DNA from 3 places in the Providencia sp. PROV004 genome. Region 2 is predicted to be linked to each of the others. Evidence: predicted binding sites of a transcription regulator. Region 2 holds the regulator's gene; each other region holds the start of a gene.
The links. Region 2 encodes PhoB, which activates phosphate uptake and scavenging genes when phosphate is short. Its sites were predicted from a motif close to CTGTCATAAAACTGNCNNAT; they were not measured.

Region 1 (4,295 bases), 690 kb from region 2:
TATCCGTCAGGCACGCCGCCAACTAAGCCTTGAACAACAACAAAGTGCCGCTGAGCAAGTCATGCATAACGCATTACACCACCCGAAAATTGTACAAGCCAATAATATTGCTCTGTTTCTTTCTTTTGATGGGGAAATTAACACAAAGCCGCTTATTCATGCACTTTGGGCTCAAGGTAAGCAAGTGTACCTTCCTGTTTTACATCCTTTTAGTCGTCACCATTTGCTGTTTCTTCACTATCGTCCAGATAGCCAACTTGTTAAAAACCGATTTCATATTGATGAGCCACCACTTGATGTCAGAGATGTGCTACCACTCGAAAAACTGGATATCATGCTTATCCCATTAGTGGCATTTGATACTCAAGGGCAACGGTTAGGTATGGGAGGTGGGTTCTATGATAGAACTCTAGCAAATTGGCAACAAACCGGTTTTTATCCAATTGGCCTTGCCCATAATTGCCAGCAAGTCGAAAAGCTCCCTATCGCACACTGGGATATTCCCTTACCCGAAATTATTACGCCGCAAAAAATATGGCGCTGGTCATAAATACCCGCGCCATTATTTCACTCAATTTTTAGCGTAGTTTAGAATAATAAACGCGCACGAATGGTGCCTGGCAAGTCTTTTAATTTCTGAAGCGCTTCATCTGTTTGGTTTGGCGTTTGCATTAATACGTCAATAACCACATAACCTACATTACCTGATGTACGTAAATACTGGCCGACAACGTTAATATTATTTTCCGTGAATACTTGGTTAATACTATTCAGAATACCTGGACGGTTTTCATGAATATGCAAGAAACGGTTTGTATCTTCAGTATGCACTGGCAGAGAAACTTCAGGGAAATTAACCGCAGATAAGGTTGAACCATTATCTGAGTATTTCGCCAACTTACTTGCCACTTCTAGTCCAATATTTTCTTGAGCTTCTTCTGTAGACCCCCCAATGTGCGGCGTTAAAATCACATTGTCGAACTTAATCAATTCAGAGATAAATGGGTCATTAGGGTCATTATTTGCAGCAGGCTCGCTTGGGAAGACATCCACCGCTGCACCGGATAAATGCTTGCTTTCTAACGCTTCAGCCAGTGAAGGAATATCAACCACCGTTCCGCGTGATGCGTTAATGAAAATAGAGCCGGGTTTCATACGGTCAAATTGTTCTTTAGCAAACATATTTTTCGTACTTGGTGTTTCAGGTACATGTAAGCTCACAACATCGCTCATATTCAGCAGTTCAGTTAAAGAACGAACTTGTGTTGCGTTACCTAAAGGTAGTTTGTTTTCAATATCATAAAAGAAAACATTCATACCGATACCTTCAGCTAAGATCCCTAACTGAGTACCAATGTGACCATATCCAACAATACCAAGGCGCTTACCACGCGCTTCAAAACAGCCTTTAGCTTGTTTTTCCCAAATACCGCGGTGTGCTTGCATATTGGCTTCAGGAATGCGACGCAGTAAAAGTAATAACTGGCCTAATACCATTTCTGCAACAGAACGTGTATTCGAAAATGGTGCGTTAAAAACAGGAATACCGCGCTTTGCAGCGGCATCTAAATCAACTTGATTGGTGCCGATACAAAAGCAACCTACTGCAACGAGTTTTTCTGCTGCAGCGAAAATTTCTTCAGTAAGATGAGTACGGGAACGGATACCTACAAAACGTGCATCTTTAATCGCTTCTTTTAATTCTTCGTCGGATAACGCACTTTTGTGATATTCAATATTGGTGTAGCCCGCGGCTTTTAAGTTATCAACCGCACTTTGGTGCACACCTTCTAGCAGTAAAAATTTAATTTTGTCTTTTTGCAAAGATACCTTAACCATTTCCCTACCCTATCGTGAACGTACTTAAGATTTATAACAGATGAACATATGTGTTTGCCTAACATAGCTCAAGAGAGATGACATCTATCTACCTTGAGCTATGAGCGTATACCAACATAGCAAAAAATAGCGCAGTAGCAATACAACCGTTTGCTTAATGGGTACTAAAAAGCGCGAAGAAAAAGAAGTTAAATGGTAGAAAATCAGGGGCGGTAACACAAAATAAGGATTTTTCCTGCACAATGCCTATTTGTGTGAGATATATCACCAAAATAGCTCGATATAAAAAAAAATAAAATAAATTTCAAATTGATGATATTTATAAAACTGGTTAATTAATTTAGCGTTTATCAGCTCATAAACTAATTGCAAAATATTAGTAAAACAAAAAAGCCAGTGAGTATAATGCCACTGGCTTATTAGAATAATTGAATACGATAGAGATTATAACTTGATGGTTTTAACGCCTTCGTTTGCAGTTCCCATCAAAACGACGTCTGCGCCACGATTCGCGAACAACCCAACAGTCACGACACCCGCAATTCCGTTAATGGTATTTTCGAGTGCCACAGGGTCAACGATATTTAAATTATGGACATCTAAAATGACATTGCCGTTATCTGTAATTACATTTTGACGGTACTCTGGTGTACCACCCAGTTTAACCAATTCACGTGCCACATAGCTACGTGCCATTGGGATCACTTCAACAGGCAGTGGGAATTTACCCAACACATCAACTAGCTTAGATTGGTCAACGATACAGACAAAGGTTTTTGCAATTGCAGAAACAATTTTTTCACGTGTTAAAGCGGCACCACCGCCTTTGATCATATTCATGTGGTGGTCAACCTCATCAGCACCATCAACATAAACATCTAATGAATCTACTTCATTACAATCAAATACCGTAATACCCAATGATTTTAATTTTTGAGTTGATGCTTCTGAACTTGATACTGCGCCTTCTATTTGACCTTTCATTGTTGCTAATGCATCAATGAAGTGTGAAGCCGTTGAACCCGTTCCAACACCAACGATAGTGCCCGGTTTTACGTAATCAAGTGCTGCCCAACCTACCGCTTTTTTTAATTCGTCCTGAGTCATGCTCATGCCTTTTAAGATTTAATTGAGTCGTGATTAAGGTTATTAATAACTAGTATATACCGGACACCCAATAAGTTGCAGCCTTGTTCGTTGTATTTGTGTCATGGTTATTGGGATTTACGCCACAACAATAATATTTTTAAGTGTTGCGTGTAAAAATATGGCATAGTGCTTGGTAGAATAACAACAAGGAGATCTTTTTGATGAAGCGCCCTGACTATCGCGCATTACAAGCACTGGATGCCGTTATCCGTGAACGCGGCTTTGAGCGCGCAGCTCAAAAGCTCTGCATCACGCAATCTGCTGTTTCACAACGCATAAAGCAGTTAGAAAATCTGTTTGGGCAGCCATTACTTGTGCGTACCGTTCCGCCACACCCAACTGAACAAGGGCAAAAATTACTAGCACTGCTTCATCAAGTCGAATTATTAGAAGAGCAATGGTTAGGTGATGAAAATAGTGGCTCCACCCCGTTGTTACTTTCACTTGCCGTCAACGCCGACAGCTTGGCAACTTGGTTTCTTCCAGCCCTAAACCCTGTATTAGGCAATAGCCCTATTCGGTTAAATATTCAGGTTGAAGATGAAACACGAACCCAAGAACGTTTAAGACGCGGTGAAGTGGTAGGCGCTATCAGTATTCAACCTCAAGCCTTACCTGGTTGCTTAGTCGATAAACTTGGCGCACTGGACTATATTTTTGTCGCATCACCCGGCTTTGCGGCAAAATATTTTCCCGATGGCGTTACTCGCTCTTCGTTATTAAAAGCACCTGCGGTTGCTTTCGACCATTTAGATGATATGCACCAAGCCTTTGTTCAACAAAACTTTGGCTTGTCGCCGGGTAGTGTCCCATGCCATATCGTGAACTCCTCGGAGGCCTTTGTACAGTTGGCGAAACAAGGTTCGACCTGCTGTATGATCCCACATTTGCAGATAGCCAGTGAATTGGCGAATGGTGAATTGGTTGATTTAACTCCAGGGTTATGCCAACGACGCATGCTTTACTGGCACCGCTTCGCACCTGAAAGCCGCACAATGAAAAATGTGACTGACGCCCTATTAAAAACTGGGCGCCAGATGTTAAAACAAGAAGATGAACCAACAGCAAAAAGCTAGCGTTTTAATTCAAATACCACATCGACTTGGTCATTAAAATCAATACTCTGTTGTTCATAGGTTTCATCAATCTTGAGGTCTTGAGCAACAGAGGCTTTCATTGCCCCGCCGTAATTTCTTGCAGCGATTGGATATGGCACCGCCGCTGGCGCATTATAGTTAATGCTATACAATGGGCCTAACTGAACATTAAAGCCTTTCGCTAAGATATTGGCTTGTTCCGTCGCATTT
Region 2 (4,295 bases):
AGAGTTAATATTTTTTAAACGTAAACTTAAAATTTTCATATTAACTTTCCTTGCTCAGTTGCAATGCGTCATAAGATTGTTGAAATAGCTGGAATAGACGCTGTTCACGCTCAGGATCTTCTAAAGACTCTTGAGCAAGGCGGCGTAAAAAAACGTCTTCTACGGTGAGTTCACTCAATGTTTCATTGGCCAAGGTTTGGCTTTGTCCCTGTATTTGCTTGCGTGCACGGCGTAGTATTACGACTTCGACTGGGAGGTCTTGTGTCAAAGCTTCAATACGTTGTTGGATATCAGCGAGGTAATCTTGTGAAGCAACTTCAATATCAAGCCAAACCGGTTTATCACCTTGGTAATCTTTCCATATCTCTAATTGCTGTTCTATTTGGTTTAAGGAGCCTTTAATACTTTGTAATGGCTGAATAGTCGGGATTTCCAGTGGTGTGATTTGAGTCAATTCACTTCCGCTGAATTCAACAAGGCAGACACTTTTTTGTTGTGTTGTTTCGTCAAAGCTCAATGCAATAGGTGAACCGCAGTAGCGAATATTTTCTTGTCCTCCAATCACTTGGGACCGGTGAATATGGCCAAGGGCGATATAGTCAGCAGGCGGAAAAGCCCCTGAAGGAAACGCATCTAACGTACCAATATAAATATCTCGTACAGAGTCAGTTAAGGCTGCGCCGACAACAGTTAAATGGCCTGTTGCAATAATTGGAATATCCAGCCCCAAAGCGGTTCGCTGTTCTAGCGCGAGTTGGTAGCTGGCTTGGTAATGATCATGAATAGCTGTTTGCAGCGAGCGTTGTTTCTCTTCAATATTTTGTCCTGCAATACTTAGTTGAATATCTCGAGGGCGTAAAAAAGGAATGGCACAGACTAAACCAATAGGTTGAGCCTGTTTATTGACTAAGGTAACAACATGGGGCTCACTTCCCGACGTAATGACTTGTGTATTTAAGTAACGAAGTAGAGCACTTGATTCATTGAGTACAGAAACTGAGTCGTGATTACCGCTTAAAATGACTAATTGGCAGCCTGTTTTTTGTAAATCAACAATAAATTTGTTGTACAGTTCACGTGCATAGCTAGGCGGAGAGCCTGTATCGAAGATATCACCAGCAACGATGACTGCATCAACGTGATGTAATTCCACTTGTTCAACGAGCCAATTCAAGAAATGTTGGTGCTCAGGCGCACGGCTTTTGGTAAAAAAATACTGACCAAGGTGCCAGTCTGAAGTATGAATAATGCGCATGAGCTATCAATTCCTATCAACAATAATGTGCACGAGCGTTCGATAACTAAGTATACCTGATCCAGATAACTCGTTGAGGGATGTTTGCGGCTTTATTACCATGTTGCGGAAATATTTCACTTAAATGACATTTAACCGCTAAAATAAAGATTAATATGAGTTTTGCTCATTGATATTCATAATTCTGTCATAAAAGTGACGCATAATACTTTCACATTTTAAATGTCTTCTTAATTTTACAGGAACAATCATGGCAAGACGCATTCTAGTTGTTGAAGATGAAGCGCCCATCCGAGAAATGGTTTGTTTTGTATTAGAACAGAATGGTTTTCAGCCTATTGAAGCTGATGATTATGACAGTGCGATTGCACAACTCGTTGACCCTCTACCCGATCTCGTACTACTGGATTGGATGATCCCAGGGGGCTCCGGTATCCAAGTAATTAAGCATATGAAGCGTGATAGCGCAACACGTGACGTTCCTGTCATGATGTTAACCGCACGAGGAGAAGAAGAAGACCGCGTAAAAGGTTTGGAAGTTGGCGCGGATGACTATCTGATTAAGCCGTTTTCACCAAAGGAATTAATCGCTCGGGTAAAGGCAATTTTACGTCGTATTTCACCAATGGCGACGGAAGATATTATTGAAATGAATGGGTTAACGTTAGACCCTACTTCTCATCGTGTGACCAGCAATGAAATCCCTATCGATATGGGGCCAACTGAATATAAATTACTGCATTTCTTCATGACTCACCCTGAACGCGTATATAGTAGAGAACAGCTACTAAATTATGTATGGGGAGCCAATGTGTATGTGGAAGATAGAACCGTTGATGTCCATATTAGGCGGTTAAGAAAGGCACTAGAGACGGAAGGTCATGATAAAATGGTACAAACTGTACGCGGTACAGGTTATCGTTTTTCTATCCGTTACTAAAAACCACAAAGGGAGAGGCATGCGTGCTTGAACGTTTATCGATTAAGCAGCTGATTTGGGGGCTGTTTTTATTTATCTTACCCGCCCTTATCTTATCGGTTTTTATTGGCCACCTAGCGTGGCTATTAGTGATATCGCTACTTGCTGCACTGACATGGCATGGGTATAACCTACTTAAACTTTCTTACTGGTTGTGGCTCGATAAAAGCATGTTACCACCCGAGGGGAAAGGAGGGTGGGAACCGATATTTTATGGCATCTACCAGATGCAACAACGTAATCGTAAACGCCGTCGTGAGCTAGGCCAGTTAATTAAACGGTTTCGTAGTGGTGCAGAATCACTACCTGATGCGGTGGTTATGATGACAACAGAAGGGAATATCTTCTGGTGTAATCGTCATGCGCAGGCTTTACTCGGTTTCCGTTGGCCTGAAGATAATGGCCAACATATTTTTAATTTATTACGTTACCCAGATTTTAGCCGATACTTCACCATTAAGCGTTATGACCAAGCGCTGACTATCGAGCTCAATAGTGGTGAAATTGTTGAATTTCGTATCTTGCCGTATACCGAAGGGCAGTTATTGATGGTAGCTCGAGATGTGACAGAAAAACGCCGTTTGGAAAAGGCCCGTAGGGACTTCTTTGCGAATGTAAGCCATGAATTACGAACTCCTCTTACTGTCATTCAAGGCTACCTTGAGGTCATGGATGACCAAGAAAATGTCACTGCGGCCAATAAAAAAGCACTGCATGTCATGCAAGAGCAAACTCATCGTATGGATAACTTGGTTAAACAGCTTTTGCAGTTATCACGTATAGAAATTGCTCCTCAAATTAACCTTGATGAGCAAGTGAATATCCCTGTCATTCTCAAAATGATTGAGCAAGAAGCGTTAAGTTTAAGCCAAGGGCGCCACCAGTTTGAATTTCATGTTGATGAAAAATTGCGTGTCCATGGTAATGAAGAACAATTACGAAGTGCAGTGGCGAATTTAGTCTATAACGCAATCAGCCATACGCCAGAAGGCACCAAAATTTGGGTTGAATGGCAAAGAAATGGTCAGGGTGCTCGTTTTAGTGTGAGAGATAACGGGCAAGGGATACCTACAGAGCATATTCCTCGTTTGACAGAACGGTTTTATCGGGTAGATAAAGCACGCTCCCGCCAAGGCGGTGGAGGTACCGGCCTTGGGTTGGCTATTGTTAAACATGCATTACAGCACCATAGCAGCCAATTGGTGGTAACAAGTCAATTAGGTAAAGGGAGTGAGTTTTCATTTACTTTACCGCCAGTATTTATTGTTGATGACAAAAAACTTAAAAATGGGTAAATAATTCCACTTTGTTAATATAATCAAAATATTAATAAAGTGGATTATTTCTATTTATCAATCCATACCTGTATTAAATTCAAAACATATATATTTAATGCTGATTATTGCTATCACATTAATTATATATTCTGTTAAATAATCAATTTTAATCACCAGAAAAAGACGAGTTGTTCATTTTTCGAGCAAAGCATATAACGAGTATTGGGATTTTACTGAAAGTAATCACTAGTTCTGAAAATTAGTTTAGTTATTTATTCTTGTTTTTCGGTTTGCTATTGCCTTTTTGCCCTATAAAAGTTCTACTTGTTGTCAGTTATTGGCGAATTTTTCTGTTTTTTGACTTTTCATTTCGTATGATACAAACAAACATGCTTTTTTATATTGTTAACAGTATGTTTATCAGAATTCTATCTCGCTATATATATTTCAAAGGGTTGCTAAGTGTAAACCCATAATTTTCTATTTTGTCACTTAAAAATAACATAATATGGCTCATCGTTTATCATCAAGAGATATCATCGCATTAGGCTTTATGACTTTTGCGTTATTCGTAGGGGCAGGAAACATTATCTTTCCTCCCATGGTTGGCTTGCAGGCAGGGGAACAAGTTTGGACTGCGGCACTAGGGTTTTTGGTTACAGGCGTGGGTTTACCTGTTTTAACCGTTATTGCGCTAGCTAAAGTGGGTGGGGGCATTGAAGCGCTCAGTACACCCGTTGGCAAAACGGCAGGGTTACTATTGGCGGTTGTTGCTTATTTGTCT
Region 3 (4,295 bases), 560 kb from region 2:
GGATAGCAGCAAGGAGTTCAATCGCGATACCAAGAGGACGTTTTAGCCAATTGGGAGCCAGCTCGGTTAGGAATAGTGCTATACCAAAACTAACGGGTACTGCGATAATCAGAGCAATTAACGATGTAACGATAGTGCCATAAATAGGCACAAGAGCACCGAATTCTTCCGCCGGAGCATCCCACTCTTTGGTCCACAAAAACGAAAACCCAAACTTCTGCATACTTGGCCAAGATGCAAAAATAAGGGAAAGAATAATGCCTCCGAGCATTAACAAAGTGATGAGCGCGGCAATCTTTACCAGTGCACTAAAAATCACATCACCTGATTTGCTGGGAGCTCTAAATGCCGTTGTTTTCTCGGCCATGCGCTTTGTTCTCATTTCATTCCTGCTCTTTTCTACAGGATTGCGTTACAACGATGAGCGGGTAAGCTCTGTTCCTCAGCACTTACCCGCCATTTCCAACCCTAAGTGCACTTAGAAAACCTAAGTTCACCTAGAATAATGCTTTACCTTGGCTATCTTTAACTTCTGTTTTCCATGCTGCACGTACTGCGGTCACGACTTCTTGAGGTAAAATTGCGTAATCTAGTGCTTCCGCTTGTTTACCACCTTTATCATAAGCCCAGTTGAAGAAATCAAGAACCGCTTTGCCTTTTTCCGCATTCTCTTGCTGCTTGTGAACTAAGATGAATGTGGTTGAGGTTATCGGCCATGCATTCGCACCATCACGGTTTGTTAAATCTTGAGCAAAAGATTTAGACCAGTCCACTTTCTTCGCTGCTGCGCTGAAGCTTTCACCCGTTGGTGAAACCGCTTCGCCATCAGCGGAGATTAATTTAGTATACGCAAGGTTGTTCTGTTTTGCGTATGCATATTCAACATAACCGATAGAACCTGGTAGACGCTGTACGAAAGCTGCAACGCCATCATTCCCTTTACCACCTACGCTATTTTTCGGCCAGTTAACGGTAGAGCCCGCACCAACGTCTGATTTCCAGCTTGCGCTTACTTTAGCAAGGTAGCTCGTGAATACGAACGTAGTACCCGAACCGTCAGAACGTCTAACGACCGCGATAGCTTGGTCTGGTAAACTCACATTTGGATTCAATTTAGCGATTGCTGGGTCATTCCATTTAGTGATTTTACCTAAATAGATATCACCTAATGTGTTGCCATCTAAAGTCAATTGCCCTGACTCAATACCTTTTACATTTACAGCCAGTACCACACCACCGATAACCGTAGGGAACTGGAATAAGCCATCTTCTTTGAGTTTTTCATCAGTTAATGGGGCGTCAGAAGCTCCGAAATCAACTGTTTTTGCATTAATTTGTTTGACACCACCAGAAGAACCAATCCCCTGATAGTTTACTTTATTACCTGTTTCTTTCTGATAAGAATCTGCCCACTTCGCATAAACAGGAGCAGGAAAGGTCGCGCCAGCTCCGGTCAGGCTGGTAGCAGCAAAAGAAGACATTGCAGTCAGAGATAAAGTTGCTGCCATTACGCTTGCTAAGGTGGTACGCGTCATTTTCATAATCCCTCCGGGGATGTATAGAAACAATCAAGTATAAAATTGTTGGGTGTATGTCACGGTAGGAAAAATAGGACAATTTAGTTACGACAACATGTCGTTTTTATGACAGTTTTATGACAATTGCTGATTTTTTCACTGGCGAGAAAACAAAAACGAAGAAAAATACAATTTTACAACTTAAAATTCAATTAGTTATAAAAACAAAATTTCGAAACTAATATCAAAAAGAAAAATGACAGACTGTCATAAAAGCGAAAAATATTTTTATCCTGCAACTATAAAGTAATACTCAAAACAATTTGTGTTGCAGCTAGGCGGCAAGTGAGGATATCTCGGGGGAGCATACACAAGTATGTGACCCGAGTAGCCGAACGCAGCCAACAACGCTGCGGCGTAAAGTGTGAAGAGTAGGAGGATAGCTCTAAATAGTTCAAGCTGTAGGTAGGCGCCAAAACAGATAGCCTCTTTTCCTACTTGATACAAATAATACTCAAAACAATTTGTGTTGCAGCTAGGCGGCAAGCGAGGATATCTCGGGGGAGCATACACAAGTATGTGACCCGAGTAGCCGAACGCAGCCAACAACGCTGCCGCGCAAAGTGTGAAGAGTATTTAGTCTTCTTTCTCTTTAAGAGGAAGCAAAGCCCTAATAGCAAACCCGCCACGCTCACTTTTATGAATCTCAATGCTCCCTTCGTGAGCATCAACAATTCGACGAATAATCGCTAGACCTAACCCTGTTCCTTTGTTGCTACGGGCTTTTTCACCTTGCACAAATGGCTGGAACAGGCGGTGAATATCTTCTTCTTTGATACCTGCGCCATCGTCTTCAACTTGGAACCAAACTGAGTCTTCCGTTTTACCACTACTGACCTTGATCCAGCCATTACCATAGCGGTATGCATTAACTATCATGTTCGTAATAGCGCGTTTGATCGCTAATGGGTTACCATTAACAATCATTGAGCCGGGCTCAAGTGTGGTTTCAATTTCACCGATGACATTGCTTTCTGAGTTCACCGCGTCCATTAAAATAGCGTTAAGGTCACAGAATTCCATATCCATTTCTTGACCTGTTTTCAGGTAGGACATGAATTGACCGATAATCGCATCACACTCTTCAATATCTTTATTAATTGATTCCGCCAGATAGCTATCTTCTGGGCTCATCATCTCTGTTGCTAAACGAATACGGGTTAAAGGTGTTCTTAGGTCATGGCTTACCCCTGCCATTAAGACAGTTCGATCATTTTCTAAGGTTTTAATCCCTGCTGCCATGTGGTTAAAAGAACGGATGGCGGCCCTAACCTCGGTGGCGCCTTTTTCTTGCATTGGGGGCAAAATTACCCCTTTACCAACTTCACCTGCATGATACTCCAATTCAAGCAACGGCTTGTTTTGGTAGCGTATATACAACCATACCCCGGCAAAAATGGTGAGAAAAATCGTTAAGGTATAGCGAAAAACCAGGGAAAACTGATTTTGACCAATTTCAGTCAGAGGAACTCGCACCCAGATATCAGGTGCGAGATAAGACGTTAGCCATAGAATGGGATACTCTCGGCCTAGTTCGAGATGAACACTCGCCTTGCCACCAATATATTCGGACATATGTTCGCTTAGAAAATCATACTCTTTTGCCCAGTTCAGCCCTTCTTCCATTGCCGCTGAATGTGCATAAAAGGTAATCCCTAATTCATTGTAGATTTTCTTACGCAACACGGGAGATACCCGCACTGAGGTTCCATCTTGTAGAACCATTTTCTCTGTCATTAATGTTCTTACTTCGTATGCCAATACCTTATTGAATTGTTGTAAGCTAGGCATCACAACAAAATTCAACACGACCATATAACTGGTTACGAGGCTCGCAAACAGTAAGGCTACAAATAAAAATAACGAGCGAGAAAATGTACTACGCCTTGAAAACCTCAGTCGCTTCATGCTTTACTTCCATCCGGAACAAACACATAGCCCAAGCCCCAAACCGTCTGAATATAACGAGGATGTGCTGGGTCTTCTTCAACCATACGACGCAAACGTGAGATTTGAACATCAATAGAACGTTCCATCGCACTGTATTCACGGCCTCGCGCTAAGCTCATTAACTTATCACGAGACAACGGTTCCCTTGGATAAGAAACCAACACTTTTAACACCGCGAATTCGCCGCTGGTTAATGGCATATTTTCATCACCTTGGAACATTTCTCGTGTTCCAAGATTTAATTTAAATTTACCGAAAGTAATTATTGCATCATCTTGAGATGGCGCACCCGGTAATTCATTAGCTTGACGACGTAATACCGCTCGAATACGAGCTAGCAATTCCCGTGGATTAAAAGGTTTTGGAATATAGTCATCTGCACCGATTTCTAAGCCAACGATACGATCAACTTCTTCACCTTTCGCTGTCACCATAATAATAGGAATTGGGTTATTTTGACTACGTAAGCGGCGGCAAATCGATAGGCCATCTTCACCCGGTAGCATTAAATCTAAGACGATCAAATGAATAGATTCCCTTGTCAGGATTCTGTCCATCTGTTCAGCGTTTGCAGCACTCCTTACCTGAAAACCCTGCTCAGTGAGGTAACGTTCCAGCAGTGCACGTAAACGCATATCATCATCGACGACAAGAACCTTATAACTTTCCTGCATTTTGTAGCCCTCAAGATGTGCATCTTTCAAATTATTTTTTTAATGAATGTAAATAAAACAATATTAATGCTCACTAATTTACCACTAACGTAGG

Region 1: serA (phosphoglycerate dehydrogenase) is a predicted target of PhoB. The motif match lies at 1,860-1,879, and genes of this name have one in related genera.
Region 3: pstS (phosphate ABC transporter substrate-binding protein PstS) is a predicted target of PhoB. The motif match lies at 1,642-1,661, and genes of this name have one in related genera.

What each region holds. Positions count from the first base shown of each region.
Region 1 is NZ_CP042859.1:1,492,370-1,496,664, reverse strand. Features, by position in the region: gene FVA69_RS06515 (5-formyltetrahydrofolate cyclo-ligase) at 1-550, shown strand, start outside; gene serA (phosphoglycerate dehydrogenase) at 589-1,839, opposite strand; gene rpiA (ribose-5-phosphate isomerase RpiA) at 2,284-2,946, opposite strand; gene FVA69_RS06500 (LysR family transcriptional regulator ArgP) at 3,150-4,064, shown strand; gene FVA69_RS06495 (oxidative stress defense protein) at 4,061-4,295, opposite strand, start outside.
Region 2 is NZ_CP042859.1:805,686-809,980, forward strand. Features, by position in the region: gene FVA69_RS03480 (AAA family ATPase) at 1-39, opposite strand, end outside; gene sbcD (exonuclease subunit SbcD) at 41-1,255, opposite strand; gene phoB (phosphate regulon transcriptional regulator PhoB) at 1,506-2,195, shown strand; gene phoR (phosphate regulon sensor histidine kinase PhoR) at 2,219-3,529, shown strand; gene brnQ (branched-chain amino acid transport system II carrier protein) at 4,020-4,295, shown strand, end outside.
Region 3 is NZ_CP042859.1:246,454-250,748, reverse strand. Features, by position in the region: gene pstC (phosphate ABC transporter permease PstC) at 1-367, opposite strand, end outside; gene pstS (phosphate ABC transporter substrate-binding protein PstS) at 498-1,541, opposite strand; gene envZ (two-component system sensor histidine kinase EnvZ) at 2,154-3,485, opposite strand; gene ompR (osmolarity response regulator transcription factor OmpR) at 3,482-4,201, opposite strand.